3 regions of the Neorhizobium sp. LjRoot104 genome follow, and region 3 is predicted to be linked to each of the others. Evidence: riboswitches for the same ligand, from Rfam matches in the RefSeq annotation. Region 3 holds a riboswitch; each other region holds the start of a gene.
What was found. A riboswitch is a leader RNA that binds a small molecule or an ion and turns the genes downstream of it on or off. The one in region 3 is predicted to bind thiamine pyrophosphate.
Positions count from the first base shown of each region.

Region 1: linked by a shared signal. The riboswitch ahead of thiC (phosphomethylpyrimidine synthase ThiC) and the one ahead of thiB (thiamine ABC transporter substrate binding subunit) in region 3 are both predicted to bind thiamine pyrophosphate.
Region 2: linked by a shared signal. The riboswitch ahead of ACSQ8R_RS10980 (ABC transporter permease) and the one ahead of thiB (thiamine ABC transporter substrate binding subunit) in region 3 are both predicted to bind thiamine pyrophosphate.

Region 1 is NZ_CAXURS020000001.1:3,879,550-3,886,672, forward strand. Features, by position in the region: gene thiC (phosphomethylpyrimidine synthase ThiC) at 286-2,097, opposite strand; TPP riboswitch at 2,197-2,329, opposite strand; gene ACSQ8R_RS19040 (acyl carrier protein) at 2,509-2,760, shown strand; gene ACSQ8R_RS19045 (acyl-CoA dehydrogenase family protein) at 2,762-3,943, shown strand; gene ACSQ8R_RS19050 (amino acid--[acyl-carrier-protein] ligase) at 3,991-4,902, shown strand; gene ACSQ8R_RS19055 (DUF1839 family protein) at 4,907-5,890, shown strand; gene ACSQ8R_RS19060 (glycosyl hydrolase 2 galactose-binding domain-containing protein) at 5,887-7,123, shown strand, end outside.
Region 2 is NZ_CAXURS020000001.1:2,192,891-2,200,013, forward strand. Features, by position in the region: gene ACSQ8R_RS10960 (L-aspartate oxidase) at 1-367, opposite strand, end outside; gene nadA (quinolinate synthase NadA) at 364-1,335, opposite strand; gene ACSQ8R_RS10970 (NUDIX hydrolase) at 1,404-2,306, opposite strand; gene ACSQ8R_RS10975 (ABC transporter substrate-binding protein) at 2,404-3,348, opposite strand; gene ACSQ8R_RS10980 (ABC transporter permease) at 3,345-4,139, opposite strand; TPP riboswitch at 4,274-4,377, opposite strand; gene ACSQ8R_RS10985 (ABC transporter permease subunit) at 4,446-6,134, opposite strand; gene ACSQ8R_RS10990 (ABC transporter substrate-binding protein) at 6,131-7,123, opposite strand, start outside.
Region 3 is NZ_CAXURS020000001.1:3,696,056-3,703,178, forward strand. Features, by position in the region: gene ACSQ8R_RS18280 (thiamine diphosphokinase) at 1-380, shown strand, start outside; gene ACSQ8R_RS18285 (ABC-F family ATP-binding cassette domain-containing protein) at 383-2,203, shown strand; gene ACSQ8R_RS18290 (response regulator) at 2,363-2,812, shown strand; TPP riboswitch at 2,894-3,001, shown strand; gene thiB (thiamine ABC transporter substrate binding subunit) at 3,041-4,051, shown strand; gene thiP (thiamine/thiamine pyrophosphate ABC transporter permease ThiP) at 4,056-5,675, shown strand; gene ACSQ8R_RS18305 (thiamine ABC transporter ATP-binding protein) at 5,668-6,375, shown strand; gene ACSQ8R_RS18310 (MATE family efflux transporter) at 6,376-7,123, opposite strand, start outside.

The sequences.
Region 1 (7,123 bases), 180 kb from region 3:
GACAGCATTGGAAAGCATACCCGCCTACCTCTCTGTCTTGCCGGACGTCTCCCCTTCAAGGGGAGATCGCATACGGAGCGCGACGGTGTGGCACGTCTAACCCTCCCTCTTGTGGGGAGGGTGGCCGGCAGGCGGGAGGGGTTTCATGCTCGGCGAAGCCCCTCCCCAACCCCTCCCCACAAGGGGGAGGGGCTCCACGCACCGCTTCACATCTTCATATGCTATAGCCCTGCCTTGAAGGGGGAGAAATAAAAGCATAGCCTCGTTTATCAGCAGCCGGCCAGCTCACCCTTCCCCCACCGGCATGTAAAGATCGCCCCCGTCGCGATACCTGGCGGCCATCGCCTCAAGACCCTCCTTCTGTGCCTCGGCACGGATATCGTGAGAAATCCGCATCGAACAGAATTTCGGGCCGCACATGGAGCAGAAATGCGCCACCTTGTGCGCCTCCTTCGGCAAGGTTTCGTCATGCATCGATCGCGCCGTTTCCGGATCGAGCGACAGGTTGAACTGATCCTCCCAGCGGAATTCGAACCGGGCACGCGACAGCGCGTCGTCGCGCACCTGCGCCGCCGGATGGCCCTTGGCGAGATCGGCGGCATGCGCCGCGATCTTGTAGGTGATGACGCCGACTTTCACGTCGTTGCGGTCCGGCAGGCCGAGATGTTCCTTCGGCGTCACGTAACAAAGCATGGCGGTGCCGAACCAGCCGATCATCGCGGCCCCGATGCCGGACGTGATGTGATCGTAACCCGGCGCGATGTCGGTGGTCAGCGGCCCGAGCGTATAAAACGGCGCCTCGCCGCAGACCGCGAGCTGCTTGTCCATGTTTTCCTTGATCTTGTGCATCGGCACATGGCCGGGGCCTTCGATCATCACCTGGCAATCCTTCGCCCAGGCGATCTTCGTGAGTTCGCCGAGCGTTTCCAGTTCCACAAACTGCGCCGCATCGTTCGCGTCGGCGATCGATCCCGGACGCAGGCCGTCGCCCAGCGAGAACGACACGTCATAGGCCCGGGCGATATCGCAGATTTCCTCGAAATGCTCGTAGAGAAAACTCTCCCTGTGGTGATGCAGGCACCACTTGGCCATGATCGAGCCGCCGCGGGAAACGATGCCGGTGACGCGATTGACGGTGAGCGGGATATAGGAAAGCCGCACGCCTGCATGGATGGTGAAATAATCGACGCCTTGCTCGGCCTGCTCGATCAGCGTGTCGCGATAGACCTCCCAGGTCAGGTCCTCGGCGATACCGTTCACCTTTTCGAGCGCCTGATAGAGCGGCACGGTGCCGATCGGCACCGGCGAATTGCGGATGATCCATTCCCGGATATTGTGGATGTTGCGGCCGGTCGACAGGTCCATGACCGTATCGGCGCCCCAGCGGATCGCCCAGACCATCTTCTCGACCTCCTCGGCCATCGAGGAGGTGACGGCCGAATTGCCGATATTGGCGTTGATCTTGACCAGGAAATTGCGGCCGATGATCATCGGTTCGGATTCGGGATGGTTGATGTTGGCGGGAATGATCGCCCGGCCTTCCGCCACCTCCCGGCGGACAAATTCCGGCGTCACGAAATCCGGCACATGGGCGCCAAAACTCTCGCCATCGCGGATAAGCGGCTCCCTGGCCGCCTGACGGCCGAGGTTTTCACGGATGGCGATAAATTCCATTTCCGGGGTGACGATGCCGGCCCGGGCGTAGGCGAGCTGGGTGACGGCCCTGCCCGCTTTCGCCTTGAAGGGCTGGTTGCGAACGGGAAATTCCGGCGTCAGCCGGTCGCCGGAAACGAAGCCGTTATCCTCCGGCCTGACGAAACGGCCTTCATAGGTTTCGACATCACCGCGAGCGACAATCCAGCTTTCGCGCAGGCGCGGCAGGCCGGCATCGATGCTGATCACGGTGCCTTCTGCGGTATAGGGTCCGGAGGAATCGTAGACGGTGACCGGCGGTTCGCCGGATGTCGGATGCAATGCGATCTGGCGCATCGGCACGCGGATGTCCGGATGGATCGTTCCTGCTTTCAGGACTTTCGTGGAGGCGGGAAGCGGGCCGGTGGTGACGACCGGCGTGAGCTTGGTGGTTGCAATATTCATGGCTCGAGGCTCCAAGGTTTGACGTTTGGAGACCCAGTTCCAGTGTTGGAATGATGGAAAAACACCTCGGAATCCGAAGGACGGATACCCGCCCTGGCTGCCGCTGCGCCCGCACCGTCCCTACGCCAGTATGAACTGGATCAGGTTCAACGGGTCACTGCGCCTCGGCCGGCCAAAGCCGGTCCGACCAGCAGTATCTCAGCCCCTTGACGGGACCCCCCTGGTGAATGGCGCCATCAGAAACCCGCGGGCCGTTCATGTCAAGCCGGCCCATGCCGATGCCGATCGATCGGATTTTACGGAATCCCGCATCCCTAACTTCACGACGTTCATTTCCGGAATCTTATGCTTTCCTGCGTAATAAGGTCCCCAGCGATGAACGCAGAATTCGAACGATCCGGAGATGTCGAGATGAACGAGACCATTCGCGAATTGCTGACACGGGTAGGCGGCCTTCCGGTCGCGGTGACTGAACTGGAAGACGGCGCCGATCTTTATGCGGCCGGTCTCTCCTCCTTTGCATCCGTACAACTGATGCTCGGCCTGGAAGAGGCCTTCGACATCGAGTTTCCGGACAGCCTTTTGAACCGCAAGTCCTTCGCCAGCATAGCGGCGATCGAGCAGACGGTTTCGCATATCCTGAAAGCCCACGAGGCCGCTTGAGATGAGCCTCCCCGCCTTTGCCGCCGACATGAGCCTGAACGCCCGCGCTCACCGCGTGGCAGCCGTTGCGGCTGAATTTGCCGACCACGTCGACCGTGACGGCCGCTTCCCCAGCGAGGCGGTCGATGCCATGAAGGCCGAGCGCCTGATCGGCATCCAGATCCCGACCGCGTTCGGTGGCGATGGCGCCTCGATCACCGAGATCGCCGAGGTCTGCTCCATCCTGGGACAGGCCTGCGCCGCAAGCGCCATGGTTTTCGCCATGCACCAGATCAAGGTTTCGAGCCTCGTGGAACACGGTGGCGACAGTGAATGGCATAAGGACTTCATGCGCGAACTTGCCGGCCGCCAGCTTCTCGTCGCCTCCGCGACGACCGAGGGCGGCATCGGCGGCAATATGCGCAACTCGATCTGCGCGATCGAGGTCGAGGGCGACACCTGCCGCCTGACGAAGGATGCGACGGTGATTTCCTACGGCGCCCATGCCGATGCGATCATGGTCACCTCGCGCTCCAGCGAGAACGCCGCCCCGACCGACCAGGTCATGACCGTCTTCAGACAAGGCCAGTATACCCTGCAGAAAACCGTCGATTGGGATACGCTCGGCATGCGCGGCACCTGCTCGGACGGTTTTCTCTTCAGGGGCGAAGCGCCGTCCGTCCAGATCTTCCCGAAGCCGTTCGCCGAGATCGCGGCGCAATCGATGCTCGCCACCTCGCATCTCCTCTGGAGCGCGGTCTGGTACGGGATCGCCGCCGACGCGGTACTGCGCGCCCAGGCCTTCGTGCGGGCCGCAGCCCGCAAGGCGGGCGGCACCCAGCCGCCCGGCGCGCTGAGGCTCGCCGAAGCCTCGAACCTGCTGCAGCTCCTCAAGGCGAGCATCCTGTCCGGCCTCAAGACCTACGCGGACGCCAAGGCGGATCACGACCAGCTATCGTCCATGGCTTTTTCGATCGCCATGAACAACGTCAAGCTGGCTTCCTCCGAGACGATCCTGACCATCATCAACCAGGCGATGATCATCTGCGGCATCATGGGCTACAAGAACGGTACGCCTTACAGCCTCGGCCGGCACCTGCGCGATGCGCATTCCGCCCAGCTGATGATTTCCAACGACCGCATTCTCGGCAATACGTCGACCATGCTGCTCGTTCAGAAACCGGACACCAGCCTGCTCGGCTGACGCCCCGTCATTTCAGATGTAGTTTGTTGAAAGAATGAGGTGAAGCCATGGATATTCAGGTCCCCTTTCTCGACCGCCTGTTCGATGCAGGCCTGCTGATCGAGACCGGCGTTGACGGACTGTATGGCCGAAGCGGCCAGTTCGAAGACGTCATTGCCGCCTTTGAACGCCTGATCGACAAGGTCGGCGGCGCCGACGGTGCCGAGGCCATGCGCTTCCCGCCGGGCATGAACCGCGCCTTCTTCGAGACCAGCGGCTACATGAAGAGCTTTCCGCAGCTCGCCGGCACGGTGCATTCGTTCTGCGGCAACGAGTTCGACCACATGAGCCTCCTGAAATGCATGGAGGTCGGCGAGGAGGACTGGACCAAGGGCCAGGAGGCGACCGACATCGTGCTGACGCCCGCGGCTTGCTATCCGCTCTATCCGACGGTTGCGCGCCGCGGCAACCTGCCCGCCGGCGGCGGTCTCTTCGACCTGCAGAGCTACTGCTTCCGCCACGAACCCTCCAAGGATCCGGCCCGCCAGCAGCTGTTCCGCATGCGCGAATATGTCTGCATGGGGACAGAACAACACGTTACCGATTTCCGCCAGCTGTGGATGGACCGCGGCGTCGAGATGATGAAGTCGGTCGGCCTCGAGGTGACGATCGACATCGCCAACGACCCGTTCTTCGGGCGCGCCGGCAAGATGCTGGTCAACAACCAGCGCGACCAGAACCTGAAGTTCGAACTGCTGATCCCGATCACCTCTGTCGCCAAGCCCACCGCCTGCATGAGCTTCAACTATCATCAGGACAGTTTCGGCCTGAAATGGGGGCTCAACCTGGAGGATGGCAGCGTCGCTCACACGGCCTGCGTCGGCTTCGGCCTCGAACGTATCGCGCTCGCACTCTTCCACACGCACGGTCTGGACGTAAAAGAGTGGCCGGGCTCCGTCCGCGCCACGCTCTGGGGCTGATCCAATGACGGCGGTATTTCCGGCGCTCGATCCGGCGAACTACACGACGCATGCGCTGCATTCGGCCGAGCGCATGTGGCCGGAGACCAATTGTTACGTCGATCTTTGGATCGAGGTGCTTTCGGCACAGGGCCTGCCGCCGGAAGCCATGCTCGGCTTCACCCTGACCCAGGATTTCGAAGGCGACCAGTTCACCTTCTTCAAGGTGCCGCTGGAGGATCTCGAAACCCTGTTCGGCATCCGCGTGACCGAACTGGCGATCTTCGACCGGCCGGAATGGCACGTTGCGGAGCAGATCCGCCGCGGCCGGCTGACGCTGCTCGAACTCGACAGCTTCTATCTCCCCGATACACGCGGCGTCGCCTATCGCCAGGAACATGGCAAGACCACGGTTGCGATCAACCGGCTGGACCTCGAACATCGCGAGCTCGACTATTTCCACAATGGCGGCTTCTTCACCCTGTCCGGCGAAGATTTCGACGGCCTGTTCCAGCTGAACGCGAGCCCGGACGCGCTGCCCTTCCTGCCCTATACCGAGTTCGCCAAGTTCCCCGCCGCCTATCCGGACGCCAGCGACATTCGCGAAACCGCCTGGAAGCTGCTCCGGCATCATTTCGCCCGGCGGCCGCAGGAGAATCCGATCCGGGCGTTTGCAAAGCTCTTCCCGGCGCAGGTGGAGCGGATCGCCGACAGGGATTTCGGCTTCTTCCACAAATACGCGTTCAACACGCTGCGGCAGGCCGGTGCCAATTTCGAGCTGCTGGCGAGCCATCTCGCCTGGCTGAACCACAGGGCGTTCGCCCAGCCCGAACAGCAGGCGCTGAGGATTTCGGAAGTGGCGAAATCCACCCAGTTCCAGCTTGCCCGCGCACTGACCCGCAGGAAGTTCGAACCGCTGGCAACAGCGCTCGATCCGGCGGCCGAAGCCTGGGACCTGCTGATGGGAGACCTGGCCTCGACGCTGGCCCAAGCCCGCGAGGCCGCGTGAGCCTTCTTATCCCTATCGGTTCAGAGACCAGCCTTCTTGCCGAAGGCTGGTCTCTGGCATTGACGGAACCCGGCGCCTACACGCTGCCGTCCGACCTTCCTTCGGGACTGGAATGCCTCCCGGCCAGCGTGCCCGGCACGGTCGCGGCCGCGCTGGAAGCCGCCGGCCGCTTCGACCGCGACAATCCCGGGCCGCTGATCGACAGGGATGCCTGGTATCGCTGCCCGCTTGCCGGTGAAGCGCCCGGACCGGCGATCCTGCGGTTTGCCGGGCTTGCGACTGTGGCCGAGGTGTTTCTGGGCGAGACGCTGATCCTGTCCTCGACAAGCATGTTCGAAAGCCATGATGTCGCGGTGGACCTGACCGGCACCGAAACGCTGTCGATCTGCTTCCGAGCGTTGAAACCGCATCTGGAAAAGCCCGGGCCTCGTGCCCGCTGGCGGCCGCGGCTGATGAACAGCCAAGGTCTCCGCCTGATCCGCACGACCGCGCTCGGCTTCATGCCGGGATGGTGTCCGGAGGTTCATGCGGTGGGACCGTGGCGCCCGGTCTCGGTGATCAGGCCCCCCGCCTCGTCCAGGCCCGCGAGCCACCCTCTCCCGGCGAGGGAGAAGCGGGAGTTCGCGGTTTCGGCCACGCTCGATGAAGGCGGATCAGGCCTTCTCAAGGTCAGTCTTGCCCTTGACGGACCGACACGGGATTTGCGGCTCGTCTGCGACGGCACCGAGGCGCGTTTCGCGAACGACGACGGACGATATTCCGCCGAGCTTCGCCTGTCGGACATAAAACCCTGGTGGCCGCATACCCATGGCGAACCGGCGCTTTACGACGTGACACTCAAGGTCGATGACGAAGAATTCCCACTCGTCCGAACCGGCTTCCGCAGCCTGAAAACCGATCGTGGCGTAGACGGCGACGATTTCGCCATTATCGTCAACGGCGAGAAGATATTCTGCCGCGGCGCCGTCTGGACCTCCGCCGACATCATCAAGCTGCCGGGCGATCGTGCCAGCTACGAGCCGTGGCTGAGGCTCGCGAGAGACGCGGGCATGAACATGATCCGCGTTCCTGGCATCGCCACCTACGAGAGCCCTGAATTTTTCGCGCTGTGCGATGAACTCGGCCTCCTGGTCTGGCAGGATCTTATGTTCGCCAACTTCGATTATCCGGTGGCCGATCCGGATTTCGTGATTCACGTGAAAACGGAAGTCGGGCAATTCCTGGCGGCGACGC
Region 2 (7,123 bases), 1.5 Mb from region 3:
GCGAATGGGCCGCCTCCAGGCCGAGCGAAAGCGAGCCGTCGGCGGCCCGGTCGAAACGCACGCCGAATTTCTCCAGGATCGCGATGGCGTTCGGGGCTTCCTTCAGGATCGAAGCCGCCACAGCCGGATCGCAAAGCCCGTCTCCTGCCGCAAGCGTATCGGCAAGATGCAGGTCCGCGCTGTCGTCGGCACCGAGGCTCGCGGCAATGCCGCCCTGCGCCCAGGCGCTGGACGTTTCCGCACCCAACCCGGCGCGAGTGATCAGGACAACGGGCTGCGGGGCGAGCGTCAGCGCCGTCACCAGCCCCGCCAGGCCGCTGCCGACGATCGCGATGCGGCCGGCGAGATGGTCGAGGATCTCGGTCATATGGCGAGCATCCTCTCTACCGCGCGGCGGGCGGCAACGGCGATCGACGGATCGACGGTCACCTCGTGCCGGTTCTCTTCCAGCGCCTTGCGGATATTGCCGAGCGTGATCCGCTTCATGTGCGGGCAGAGATTGCACGGCCGCACGAATTCCACGTCCGGGTGATGCACGGCGACATTGTCGCTCATCGAGCATTCGGTCAGAAGCACGACGCGGGCCGGCTTCTTGGCTCCGACATAATCGGACATGACGGCCGTCGAGCCCGCAAAATCGGCCTCGGCCACCACGTCCGGCGGGCATTCCGGATGCGCCAGCACCACCACGCCCGGATGCGCCTCACGCAGATCGCGAACATCCTGCGCGTTGAACAGTTCGTGCACTTCGCAATGGCCATGCCAGGCGATGATCTCGACATTGGTTTCCCGCGCGACGTTCTGCGCCAGGTATTCGTCGGGGATCATCAGCACTTTCGGAACGCCGAGCGATTCCACCACCTGCTTTGCATTGCCGGAGGTGCAGCAGATATCCGACGCCGCCTTCACCGCCGCCGACGTATTCACATAGGTGATGATCGGTACACCGGGATGCGCCTGGCGCAAGAGCGCGATATCTTCCGGCGTGATCGAATCCGCCAGCGAACAGCCCGCCGCCATGTCCGGGATCAGCACGGTCTTTCCCGGGTTGAGCAGCTTTGCCGTCTCCGCCATGAAGTGGACGCCGGCGAGCACGATGACATCCGCATCCACGTCGATCGCCTTGCGGGCCAGCGCCAGGCTGTCGCCGACGATATCGGCGACGCCATGGAAGATTTCCGGCGTCTGGTAGTTGTGGGCGAGGATGACGGCGTTGCGGGTGCGCTTGAGTTCAAGGATCGCCGCCACGTCCGCCTCGTAGCTCATCCACTCGGCTTTCGGGATGACGCGGCTGACACGATCGTAAAGCGAGGAAACCGAAAGCGGAGAATTCATGATCTGCTCCTTTTATACTCGAAGTGAGTATATCCGGCGCAAAGAGATATTCTCGATTCGAGTTTATGTCAATTGCGTGAAAGCGGAAGTTTCGAACCCGAAAGCGCGCGCTCTTCGAGGACCGCGTGACGGTAGCGGAAGAGCTTGGCAGGCCGGCCGCCGGTCTCACTGGTCGCCTCGCCGGTTTCCTCGATCAGCTCCTGCTGGTCGATCAGCCGGCGGAAATTCGGCTTGTGCAGGGTGAGGCCTGCAAGCGCCTCGACGGTGTGCTGCAATTGCGACAGCGTAAAACTCTCCGGCATCAGTTCGAAGACCACCGGGCGGTATTTGATCTTGGCGCGCAGCCGGGCGATCCCGGTCGCCAGGATGCGGCGGTGATCGGCAAACATCGAACGGCCGAAACTTTTGGCCGCCGAGCAGCCCGCCTCGGTGACGAGCCCCGCCTCGTACATCAACTCATAACGCTGCAGGGCGAGATCTTCGTTCCAGGCGGCCCCATCGAGGCCGAAGGCGAAATCGACTCGGCGCTTGCGGTGCTCGCGCCGCGCCGGTTCGGCCGCAACCCAGTCCTGCAGGCGGCCGGTGATGGCACCCAGGATATCCGGCCTCCCGCCGCGATGATCCTCCCAGGGGAAATATTCGTACCAGCCATGCCAGCCGGGTTTGCCGGCGCCGGGTGCCGCCTGTTCGCGCACGAGGCCGAGATAGCTGATCGAGATCGTCCGCCCCTCGGCATCCTCATGGGTCCGGTCCCGGTCGGCGAACGTATAGAGCTGTTCGAGATAGCCGAGCGGATGGCCCGTCTGGTCCCCCACCCACTCGCGGAGCCCGGCCTGCAGGCTCCTGTGGCCGAGCTCGAAAGGGCCGGACGGCAGCGCATCGCCGGAGCGAACCGTCATGACGCGCGGCTCGTCGCCGGTGACGGCGGAAAGGACCGCGATCAGTTCCGCATGGGCAAGTCCGATGGTCAAGCAAACTCCGGGGTACGTAACATGCAACGCCGATCTGGCATGAAAATCACGTTACGCGAACCCCGGAGTTCAAATCAAACAATATCAGCGACTTGGCCTATTTGATTTCGACCGCGACGTCGCCGGTCGGCGGCACGGTCCTGATCAGCCCCATCTCCTGCATGAAGGCGGCAAAACGCTGATAGCGGCCCTGGTCGAGGGCGGCCGGGCGCTTGGCAAAACGCGGCAGCGTATCGAAGAAGGCCGTGCGGTTCAGCTCGTCGTCGAGGTTCGGATAGGCCTTGATGAAAAGCTGCGAGGCTTCCTGCGGATGGTTGGTGATGAAGATCGAGGCCTGTTCGACGGCATGCAGGAAACGCGGCAGGCGGCTGTCGGCAGCAAGATCGCGGCGGGTAACGAAGATCAGTTCGTCATAGGCCGGAACGCCATGCTCCTCCGGGAAGAACGCGCGGCCGGCATGGCCTTCCAGCTTCATCTGGGTCAGCTCGAAATTCCGGAAGCCGCCGAGCGTCGCATCCACCTTGCCGCCGATCAGCGAGGGCGACAGCGAGAAATTGACGTTGATCAGCTCCACGTCATCGTTGGAAAGGCCTTCCGAAGCCAGCATGCGCTTCAGCATCGCATCCTCGAATCCGGTGACGGAAAAGCCGACCTTCTTGCCCTTGAGGTCCTTGAGGCTCTTGATCGGACCGTCCGCCAGAACCGTGACGGTGTTGAGTGGGGTCTCGACCAGCGTCCCGAAACGCACGAGCGGCAGGCCGGCTTCGTGGTCGAGATAGAGATTGGGCTGGTAGTGGATGCCGATATCCGCCTGACCGGCCGAGACGAGACGCGGCACCGCGGAAGGGTCGGACGGCGGAATGAGTTCGACGTCCAGATTGGCATCGGCAAACAGGCCGCGCTGCTCGGCGATCACCATCGGCGCATGGTCCGGATTGACGAACCATTCGAGAAGCACGCTGAGCTTGTCGGCCGCCTGCGCGGAAGCGGGCGCGGCAAGGCTTGCCAGCGCGATGAAGGACGCGGTGAGGATACGGATCATGATCGGACGGAACTCCCTGATGCGGATTTGGCTGTGGATGAGAATGAAGGATCGGCTTCGCTGGCCCAGGGGGCGAGACCGGCGGTCAGCCGGTCGATGAGAAGCCGCAGGATGAGGGTGAGGATCGCGAGTATGACCATCGCCGCAAACACGGTGTCGGTCTGCATGCGCGCATTGGCCTGGACCATGACGAAACCGAGCCCGCCGGAAGCGCCGACCCACTCGCCGACGACCGCACCCAGCGGCGCGAGCGGTGCTGCGACCCGAAGGCCAGAGACGAGGCTCGGGATCGCCAGCGGCATGCGGATTGTCACCAGCGTCTGCCAGTGGCTCGCGCCCTCCAGCGAGACCGCATCGAGGATTTCCTGATCCGTGCGGCGAAGACCATCGGCAAAAGCCGATGCGACCGGAAAGAAGATGATGATCGTCGTCATCGCCACTTTCGAGGCAAGCCCGAAACCGAGCCAGAGAACCAGGATCGGCGCCAGAACGAAGACGGGAAAGGCCTGCAAGATCAGCACCATCGGCCAGACGAGGCGGCCAAGCCGCGGCAGCGCCGCAACGCCGAAGGCGGTGGCGATACCAAGGCCTGCGCCGATAACCAGACCGAGCGCGATTTCCGTCAGCGTGACGACGCTGTTTTGCAGCAGGAAACCCGGCTGCCGCCAGAAGGCGGAAGCGACGGCAAGGGGAGACGGCAAAATATAACGGGGCGGAGCGAACAGCCAGACGCCCGCTTGCCAGAGAACGACAAGCAGGACGAGGCCTATGACCGCATGGGACGCGCGCATGATGCTACACGTCGGACCTGCACGTCAGGGCCGGATACCCCTTGGGCACAACGGAAACAATGGATATCATCGGTCGATCTCCAGATCAGTCAATCACGGAGATCCAGGTGAAGCGGAGAAGAGAAAAATCGTCGGGCGACGCCTATTTCCGTTCCTACGCCGGCATGACCCGGATCAGGTTCAAGGGTCCGGCTCACCGCCATCTCAGCATCGTCAAGATGCCCCCCTCGGAATTGAGACGATAACTGTCGGTTTTCAGTATGCCTGTCAAGCGGGCCGGACGACCGGCCCGCTGTCGTTTCCCTTTTATCGTGCGTAGAGACGGTCGAGGCGAACCACCCTGCCGACCAGGACCAGCGCGATGACGGTGAAGACGATCAGCACCGCCGAGATCGCATGCGCGGTCGGCTCCAGGCTGAAGGTCGATTCCGAGTAGATGCGCACCGGCAGGGTCGTCAGGCGGGCGGTGGTGAGGAAGCTCGTGACGGTCACCTCGCCGAAACTCAGCAGGAAGCCGACGATGCCGGCGGCAAACAGCCCTGGCGCCAGTCCCGGCATGATGATCAGGAAGAACCGCCGCGCGGGGCTTGCCCCGAGGCTTGCAGCCGCTTCCTCCTGCGCCCGGTCGAGGCCCATGACCGAGGTCGTCAGCAACGTGATCGCGAAGGGCAGGATGACGATCACGTGGATTGCCACGAGGCCGAGGAACGGCGGCACGATCAGGTAGATCTGTAGCAGCCGCAGCATGCCGACGCCGATCGCCACATGCGGCAGCGACATCGGCAGCAGCCAGAAGGTCAGAAGCGCGGACCGGCCCTTGAACGGATAACGGGCGAGCGCAAACGCCGCCGGCAAAGAGAGCGCCAGCGCCACCAGCATCGAGGTGACCGCCAGTTGCACCGACACCCAGAAGGCGTCCGCATAGGTCCCCGCAAAGAACACCGCCTCGTACCATTTCAGCGTGAAGCCGCGGAAGCCGGAGGCGGTCGCCTGGGGCACGTCGTTGAAACTCTGGATGCAGACCAGCACCAGCGGCAGCAGCAGGAGCAGCAGCGAGGTGGCAAGCAGCAGTTTCGAAACAACCGGCCCCAGGATGTCGATGACAGGCACGATCCAGCGCGGAATGCTCAACGGATTGCTGGGCTTGCCCTTCAGCCACGGCATCAGGCGATTGAGGAGATAGGCGCACAGCGCCGCAAACGCGAGACCGGTCACGGTCATGATGATCGCAAGTGCTGCGGCAAGCGGCGCGTTGAGGTTCTTGATCGCCTCCTGCAGCACCAGCATGCCGGTCGTCCAGACCTTCTTGCCGCCAAGCAGCGAGGCGGAGACATAGGCCGTGGTCGCCATCAGGAAAACGATGACGGCACCGGACCGCAGGCCGGGCAGCGAAAGCGGCAGATCGACGGTGAGGAACCGCACAGCGGGAGAAGCGCCAAGGCTCTGGGCCGCCTCGTGAACGCGCGGAGACGTGTTCTGCAGGTTGTCGTAGAGCGCCAGCACCATGAACGGCAGGAAGACCTGCGCCAGCGCGACGGCGACCGCGCCGTGGGTGAACAGCATATATCTCGCCGGCGGAATGCCGACGAGGCCGGTGACCGAATTGATCAGCCCCTCCGGCGCGAGCAGCAGGATGATGCCGAGCGAGCGCACCACCACATTGGTGAGCAGCGGAATGAGGATCACCGCGAAGGCGGCCGCGCGGTATTTCACCGGCATGCGCGCCAGCCAGTGGGCGAGCGGATAACCGAGAAGCGCGGTGATGACGGTGACGCCGAGGCCGAGCAGGATGGTTTCGGAGACGACGCCGAAATAGAAACTGTCGGAGACGATGTCCCGGAACTGCGCGATCGACGGAGCTATGAAGAGCGGACCGAAAGGATCGGGATACTCGTGCAGGGAGAGCACGAGGACCACGAACATCGGCGCCGCAAAGGACAGAAGCAGCCAAAGGGTGACCGGCGCTGCAAGCGCCGGCCCGATCCAACGGTTCATCCCGCGATCTCCCGATCGTATTTCGCCTGCCACTTGGCGCGGCTGGCATTGATCACGTCCCAATCGAAATCGACGAGCTTGCTGACCTGTTCGTCGCCGAGCACGAGCTTCGACTTGAGGTCGTCCGGGACGGTGATGTTGCTGACGGTCGGCGAGTAGTAGATCTGGCGCGCATAGGCGAGCATGCAGGGCTCGGAGAGGTGCAGGTTGATCCACTCCTCGGCGAGTTTCTGGTTCTTCGTGCCTTCGGTGATGCACGCGACGTTCATCGAAAGCGCCTGTCCCTCGACCGGCTTGGCGATTGCGATATTGGGATTGCGGGTTTCGACATAGGACTGCGTGAAGCTGCCGAACTCGACGGAAAGGTCGGCGAGCTTCTGGTCGAACATTTCGAAGAGCTGCGCCTGGCTGCCCTGGATGGCGGCAAACGGCTTCAGTTGCTTGACCTTTTCGAAGGCGATGTCGGCGTTCTTTTCGTCGCCGCCCCAGACACGGGCCGCCATCATAAGCGCGGAAATGCCTTCGGCGCCGAGACCGTCCGGCCAGGCGATGCGGCCCTTCCATTCCGGGTTCCACATGTCCTTCCAGGAGGTGATCGGCTTCGACGCCTTGGTCTTGTCGTAGACGATCGTGCAGGGGTTGAAGGCAACGCCGTAACCGCCCTTGCGGGCGCTCGGATAAAGCGCCTCGAAGTTCTTGACGGCCGGCGTCGGCGCCTGGGTCACGCCGTCCTTCACGGCCTGTCGGCTCTCGAAGATGTTGAGATAAAGGACGTCGAAGCTCGGGCGGCCGCGTTCCGCATAGGCCCTCGCGCGCCGGTCACCGGTACCGCCGAGGACGTAGCTGACCTTGCAGCCGTATTTCTCGACCAGCGGCTTCTCGACGTGTTCCTTGACGATCTTTTCCTGCGCCCCGCCCCAGATGCCGACGACCAGTTCGTCGCCCTTCTTGGGCTCCTGCGCGGAGGCGGGACGGATGATGTGGAACGG
Region 3 (7,123 bases):
GGGCCACGCGACTGATCTTCGCCGGCGCGATGGGCGGCGAGCGCAGCGATCATGCGCTCCAGCACTTCTTTCATGCGATGAACCTGGCGGAAAGCGGCCTTGACGTCATGCTCGCCGCCGGCGACGAAGAGGCAACCCCTCTCCTCCCCGGCAATGGCAAGACGCTCGACCTGCCCCGGGGCTCGCTCTTTTCCGTCGTCGGTTTTTCAGCCCTCGAAGGGCTCGATATCATCGGCGCACGATATCCGCTCGACAACTTCTCGCTTCCCTTCGGCTCCTCGCGCACCGTCTCCAACGTTGCGGAAGGCCCTGTGGAATTCCATCTAAAGAGCGGCAGGGCGATGATCCTTGCCCGCCCCTACGACTTTACAGGAGCCTGACTTTGGCGCCCCCAATTCTGAAACTCGACGATATCTTCCTGAGCTTCGGCGGTGCGCCGCTGCTCGCCGGCGCCGGCATGCAGGTGGAGCCTGGCGACCGCATCTGCCTCGTCGGCCGCAACGGTTCCGGCAAATCGACCCTGATGAAGATCGCCGCCGGCATGGTCGAGCCCCAGTCAGGCGAGGTATTCCGTCATCCATCCTCGACCATCCGCTATCTCGAACAGGCACCGGATTTCGCCGGGTTTTCGACCGTGCAGGCCTATGCCGAAGCAGGCCTCGGCCCGGGCGACGATCCCTATCGCGTCACCTATCTGCTCGAACATCTGGGCCTCACCGGCCAGGAAGACCCGAACACGCTCTCCGGCGGCGAGTCCCGCCGCGCGGCGCTTGCCCGCGTCATGGCGCCCGAGCCGGACATCCTGATGCTCGACGAGCCGACCAACCATCTCGACCTGCCGACCATCGAATGGCTGGAAGACGAGTTGCGCAAGACCAGAAGCGCGCTGGTGGTGATCTCCCACGACAGGCGTTTCCTCGAAAAGGTCTCGAATGCCACCGTCTGGCTCGACCGCGGCACGTCGCGACGCCTCAACCGCGGTTTCGGCGAGTTCGAAGCCTGGCGCGATGAGGTGCTGGAGGCGGAAGAGCTGGAACAGCACAAGCTCGGCAAGGCGATCGAGCGCGAGGAACACTGGCTGCGCTACGGCGTCACCGCCCGTCGCAAGCGCAACATGCGCCGCCTCGGCGAACTGCAGACGATGCGCAGCAATTATCGCGGCCACAAGGGACCGCAGGGCACGGTGCAGGCGAGCGTCAGCGAAGGCCGCGAATCCGGCAAGCTGGTCATCGAGGCGGAAAACATCACCAAGAGCTATGACCGGCCGATCGTCGCGCCGTTCTCGATCCGCGTGCATCGCGGCGACTGCATCGGTCTCGTCGGCCCGAACGGCGCCGGCAAGACGACGCTTCTGAAAATGCTGACCGGCCAGCTGGCGCCCGATACCGGCACCGTCAAGCTCGGCACCAATCTGGAAATCGCAACGCTCGACCAGAAGCGCGAAGACCTGAACCCCGAAGACACGCTGTCCCATTATCTGACGGACGGTCGTGGCGAGACGCTGCTGGTCAACGGCGAGCAGCGGCATGTCGCGGGCTACATGAAGGACTTTTTGTTCCAGCCGGAACAGATCAGGACACCGATCAAGAACCTCTCCGGCGGCGAGCGCGCCCGGCTGATGCTCGCCCGCATCATGGCAAGGCCCTCGAACCTCTTGATATTGGACGAACCGACCAACGACCTCGACATCGAGACGCTCGACCTGCTGCAGGAAATCGTCGCCGGCTACACCGGCACCGTCATCCTCGTCAGCCACGACCGAGACTTCCTCGACCGGACCGTGACCTCGACCATCGCCCCCGCCAATCCCGACGCACCGGACGGCCGCTGGATCGAGTATGCCGGCGGCTACACCGATATGCTGGCGCAGCGCAAAGGCGCGCAGGAAGAAAGGCGTCGCGCGGAAAAGGCGGACAAGGCAAAAGCCGATGCGGCGGTTCCCGCCGCCGAAGCCCCCCGGGGCAAGGGCAAGCTCTCCTTCAAGCAGAAGTTCGCGCTCGAAAACCTGCCGAAGGAAATGGCAAAGGCGCAGGCCGAGATCGCCGCCCGCGAGGAGAAAATGGCCGATCCGAACCTCTTCAGCAAGGATCCGGCCGCCTTCAACAAGCTGGCGGCGGAGATGGAAAAGCTGCGTCAAAGCATCAGCAAAATGGAAGAGGAATGGCTGGAACTCGAAATGCTGCGTGAGGAAATCGAAGGCTGATTTGCGATTTGTTAAGCTTAACAAGTAGTTAGCTGAAAAAATATTTGTCGCGGACCGGAACATATGATGTCCCGAGACGTTCTCAGTGTGAACAGTGGTCGAGATGTCCCGGGGACGCATCGGCCTTCCGGGAACCGATCAACCGAATGGGGGCATCCAATGCTGACAAATGTTACGCGTCGTCGGCTGGCCACTGAGGCGATGAATCAAAGAGTTATGATCGTCGAAGACGAGTTTCTGATCGCGCTCGATGTGGCAGAGACGATCGAATCCATGGGCCTGAAAGTCGCTGGTTTTGCCAATGCCCGCAAACACGCCCTGGCGCTCGCTGCCTATGCCGATATTGCCCTCGTCGATGTCAATCTTTCCGACGGTCGGACCGGTCCGGAGATCGGCCGCGAGCTTGCGGAGCAGTATGGCATCACCGTCGTGTTCATGACGGGCAACCCGGACGACGTGGAAGCCGGCATCAAAGGGTCGCTCGGCGTCCTCACCAAACCGGTCATGCCTGATGTGGTCGAGAAGACGATCGACTATGCCGTCGCCAACCGTCTCGGCGGGATGGCGGTCGTTCCGCGTGAACTCAAAGTGTTTTCCCAGAACCACTGAGGAATTTTAATCCTGCGGGATCCGCCCGTGGCCAGCAAGAAACAGCCTCTTGCCAGCCATTCCCGCCGCCGCTAAATCTGATCCGCTCTAACGGGGTGCCGCGCGTTTTCACGCGGCTGAGAGGCCTTTGGCCAACCCGCGGAACCTGATCCGGTTAACACCGGCGGAGGGATTAGACGGCTCTTCATCAGCGCCTGGTCCCCTTTGTCACAAAGCGAGGAGGCGCTGATGCGCAGGACCATTCTTTCCATATTCTCGGCCGCAGCCGCCCTTTGCCTTTCCGCGCCGGTCGAGGCGCAGGAAAAGACGCTGACCGTCTACACCTACGAGAGCTTCATTTCCGACTGGGGTCCAGGTCCCAAGGTGAAAGAGGCGTTCGAGAAGACCTGCGCCTGCAAGCTGAATTTCGTCGGCGTCGCCGACGGCGTCGCGCTTCTCACCCGCCTGAAACTCGAAGGCCCGAGTACCGATGCCGATATCGCGCTCGGCCTCGACACCAACCTGATCTCCGAGGCAAAGGCGACCGGCCTGTTCGAGCCGCATGGGCTCGACGCATCCGCCGCCAAGGTGCCGGGCAATTACAGCGACGACACGTTCATTCCCTATGACTACGGGCATTTCGCCGTCGTCTACGACACCCAGGCGATGAAGAACCCGCCGAAGAGCCTCAAGGAACTGGTGGACGGCGATCCGGCCCAGAAGATCGCAATAGAGGACCCGCGCACCTCGACACCCGGCCTCGGCCTGCTGCTCTGGGTGAAATCGGTCTATGGCGACAAGGCGCCGGAAGCCTGGGCAAAACTCAGGAAACGCGTGCTGACCGTCACGCCCGGCTGGTCGGAAGCCTATGGTCTCTTCACCAAGGGCGAAGTGCCGATGGTGTTTTCCTACACGACCTCTCCGGCTTACCACATGGTCGAGGAAAAGACCGACCGCTATCAGGCCGCCTCCTTCTCGGAAGGCCATTACATCCAGATCGAGGTCGCCGGCCTGCTGAAGGGCGGGAAAGACAGGGATCTGGCGAAACAGTTCCTGAAATTCATGGTGTCGCCAGCCTTCCAGGACGTCATCCCGACCACCAACTGGATGATGCCGGCGGCCAAGACGTCCGAGCCGCTTCCCGACGCCTTCGGCAAGCTGGTTCAGCCGGCAAAGACGTTCCTCATGGGCTCGGACGAAGTCGCCAGGAACCGTCAGGCCTGGATCGACGAATGGCTGACAGCCATGAGCATGAATTGATCCTATGCTGACGAGGGCCGAGCGGAGACGGGGAGTAATCTGCGGGCTGCTGAGCCTGGCCGGCATCACCCTCTTCGTCGGCATGGCGGTCGCCGCACTTCTGTCCTTCGATGCCGGCCGCAGCCAGGGCCGGCTGTTCACCGTCTATACCTGGCGAATTCTGCGCTTCACCCTGTTACAGGCGGCTCTCTCGACACTACTGTCAGTGGTTTTCGCGCTCCCCGTCGCCTTAGCACTCGCGCGCCGTTCAGGTTTTCCGGGCCGGATCTGGATCATCCGGCTGATGGCATTGCCGATGGGTCTGCCGGTGCTGATCGGCGCGCTTGGGCTGATCGGCATCTGGGGCCGGCAAGGGGTAATGAACAGCCTGCTGTTGAAACTGGGCCTCGAGCAGCCGGTCAGCATTTACGGGCTATCCGGCATCCTTCTCGCGCATGTGTTCTTCAACCTGCCGCTTGCCGCGCGGCTGTTGCTGGCGGCGCTGGAGCGGCTGCCGGCGGAATACTGGCTGCTTTCGTCGAGCCTGGGAATGAAATCCTTTTCCGTCTTCCGTTTCATCGAGTGGCCGGCGGCGCGCCGGGTCATTCCCGGCATAACGGGCCTGATCTTCATGCTCTGCGCCACGAGTTTCACGCTTGTCCTGGTGCTCGGCGGAGGGCCGGCCGCAACGACGCTCGAAGTGGCGATCTACCAGTCCCTGCGCTTCGATTTCGACCCGCCGCGCGCCATCGCGCTGTCGCTGCTGCAGATCGTCATCACGGCGCTGATCCTGATCGCGATCTCGCTTCCTCCAGCCCCTGACGACGCTGGTGTCACCGCTGGCCGGGCGACACGCCGGTTCGATGGCCGAACGTTGCCGGCAAGGCTTTGGGATGCTCTCGCTATCCTGCTTGCCACGACATTCCTGATCCTGCCGCTCGCATCCATCCTTGGCGCGGGCGTCCAGGCCAATCTCTGGAGCCTCGTCAAGAGCGCCGCCTTCCTGCGCGCCGCCTGGACCAGTTTCACCATTGCGCTTTCCGCCGGCCTGCTGGCTGTTCTGACCTCCCTGGCTATCATTGCTGGGCGCGGTGCAATCGCAGACATGAAGCGGCCCGGCGGAACGGCCAGGGCGTTTTCCCTGTCCTTGGGCGGAATGTCCTCGCTGGTGCTGCTCGTGCCGCCGGTCGTGCTCGGAACCGGCTGGTTCCTGATGCTGCGCCCGTTCGGCGACGTCGCGCGCTTCGCCCCGGCGCTGGTCGCGATCATCAACATGCTGATGGCGCTTCCTTTCGTGATGCGCGTTTTGTCGCCCGCCGTCGAAATACATCGCAAACGGACGGGCAGGCTTGCAGCAGGCCTTGGCCTCTCGGGCTTTTCACGCTGGCGGAGGATCGATCTGCCGGTTCTGGCAAAGCCGCTGCTGACGGCGCTGTCCTTTGCCATGGCGCTCTCGCTCGGCGACCTCGGCGCGGTGGCGCTGTTCGGCTCCAGCGAGCTCACCACCCTGCCCTGGCTTGTCTATAGCCGGCTATCCAGCTATCGCACCAATGATGCCGACGGGCTGGCGCTCATCCTAGGCATTATCTGCCTGGGGCTGACGATGATCGGCACTGCTGGCCGGAAGGAAGCAAGCCATGACTGACGGCGTCGCGATGGACAGGGTTGAACTGAAGCTGGGCACGAAGGAATTCCGCTTCGATTGCCTGCTCCCTGCCGGCGCCGTGACCGCGATCACCGGCCCGTCCGGCTCCGGAAAATCGACATTCCTCAACCTCGTTGCCGGCTTCGAGACGCCCGACCGCGGCCGTATCCTGATCGCCGGCGCGGACGTGATGGAGAAACACCCGTCGGAGCGACCGGTCTCGCTGATCTTTCAGGACAACAATCTCTTCGCCCATCTGGACCTCGCCACCAATATCGGGCTCGGCATCAGCCCGTCGCTCAAATTGTCCGGCAGCGACCGGACGGCGATCTCGCAGGCGCTGGAGCGTGTCGGGCTGGGCGGTTTTGAAAAACGGACACCCGGCACGCTCTCCGGCGGCGAAAGGCAGCGCGCCGCCTTTGCCCGGGCCCTGGTTCGCAGAAAACCGGTCCTGCTGATGGACGAGCCGTTCGCGGCGCTCGACCCCGGCCTGCGGCTTTCGATGGCCAACCTGCTCATCGACCTGCATCGCGAGACGGGCAACACGGTGCTGATCGTCACCCACGATCCGGATGAGGTCGGCCGATTGGCCGACCATGCGATCTTCATCGACCACGGGCATATCCTGCTGCAGGCACCGGCCGAGGAATTCCTTGGGCAGCGCGATATTCCGCCACTCGCCGAATTTCTCTCCGGCTGATCAGGCCGCCTTTGCCCGGAACCAGGCGCCGGAGCGGATGGCGAGCAACAGGATCCCGCCGTAAGCGACCAGCCCGGCGGCCAGCGCAAAGAACAATCCGTTCAGGGAGCCGGCGAGTTCCAGGGCCAGCCAACCACCAAACCCCGCGATGGCGAGCCTCAGGAAACCGCAGGCAAGCGGCCAGAGCAACTGTCCCGCACCTTGCGAGGCGAAATAGAGCGCCAGCCCCGCACCGAAGAAACCGTAGACCGGCCCGACGATCTGCAGATAGGCGACGCCCGCATCGATCGCGCCATGTTCCTCGCTGAACAGCGAGATCCAGGCAACCGGGAAGATTGCCGCGATCAGGCCGATCGTTTCGGTGATGACGAAGGCGATGGCAGCGCCGGTGAAAGCGATGCGGATCGCGCGATCCTTCTGGCCGGCGCCCATATTGGTGCCGACCAGCGCCACCATCGGCGCGCCGATGCCGAAGATCACCGGGATCAGCAGATATTCGAGCCGCGCGCCGGTGCCGAAACCGGCAACCGCCGAGACCCCCGCCTTAGTCGCCACCAGCGCCGTGGCGATGCCGATGGTCACGTTGGTGAGAACCGAATTGATCGCCGCGGCCGCCCCGAGACGGACGATATCCCGGAACATCGCCCAGCGGAGCGGGCCGACGCCGAAACGCACCAGGTTACGGCCGGAGAGAATGTACCAGGCGAGAACCGCGGTGCCACCGAAACTGTAGAGCACCAGGGCCAGC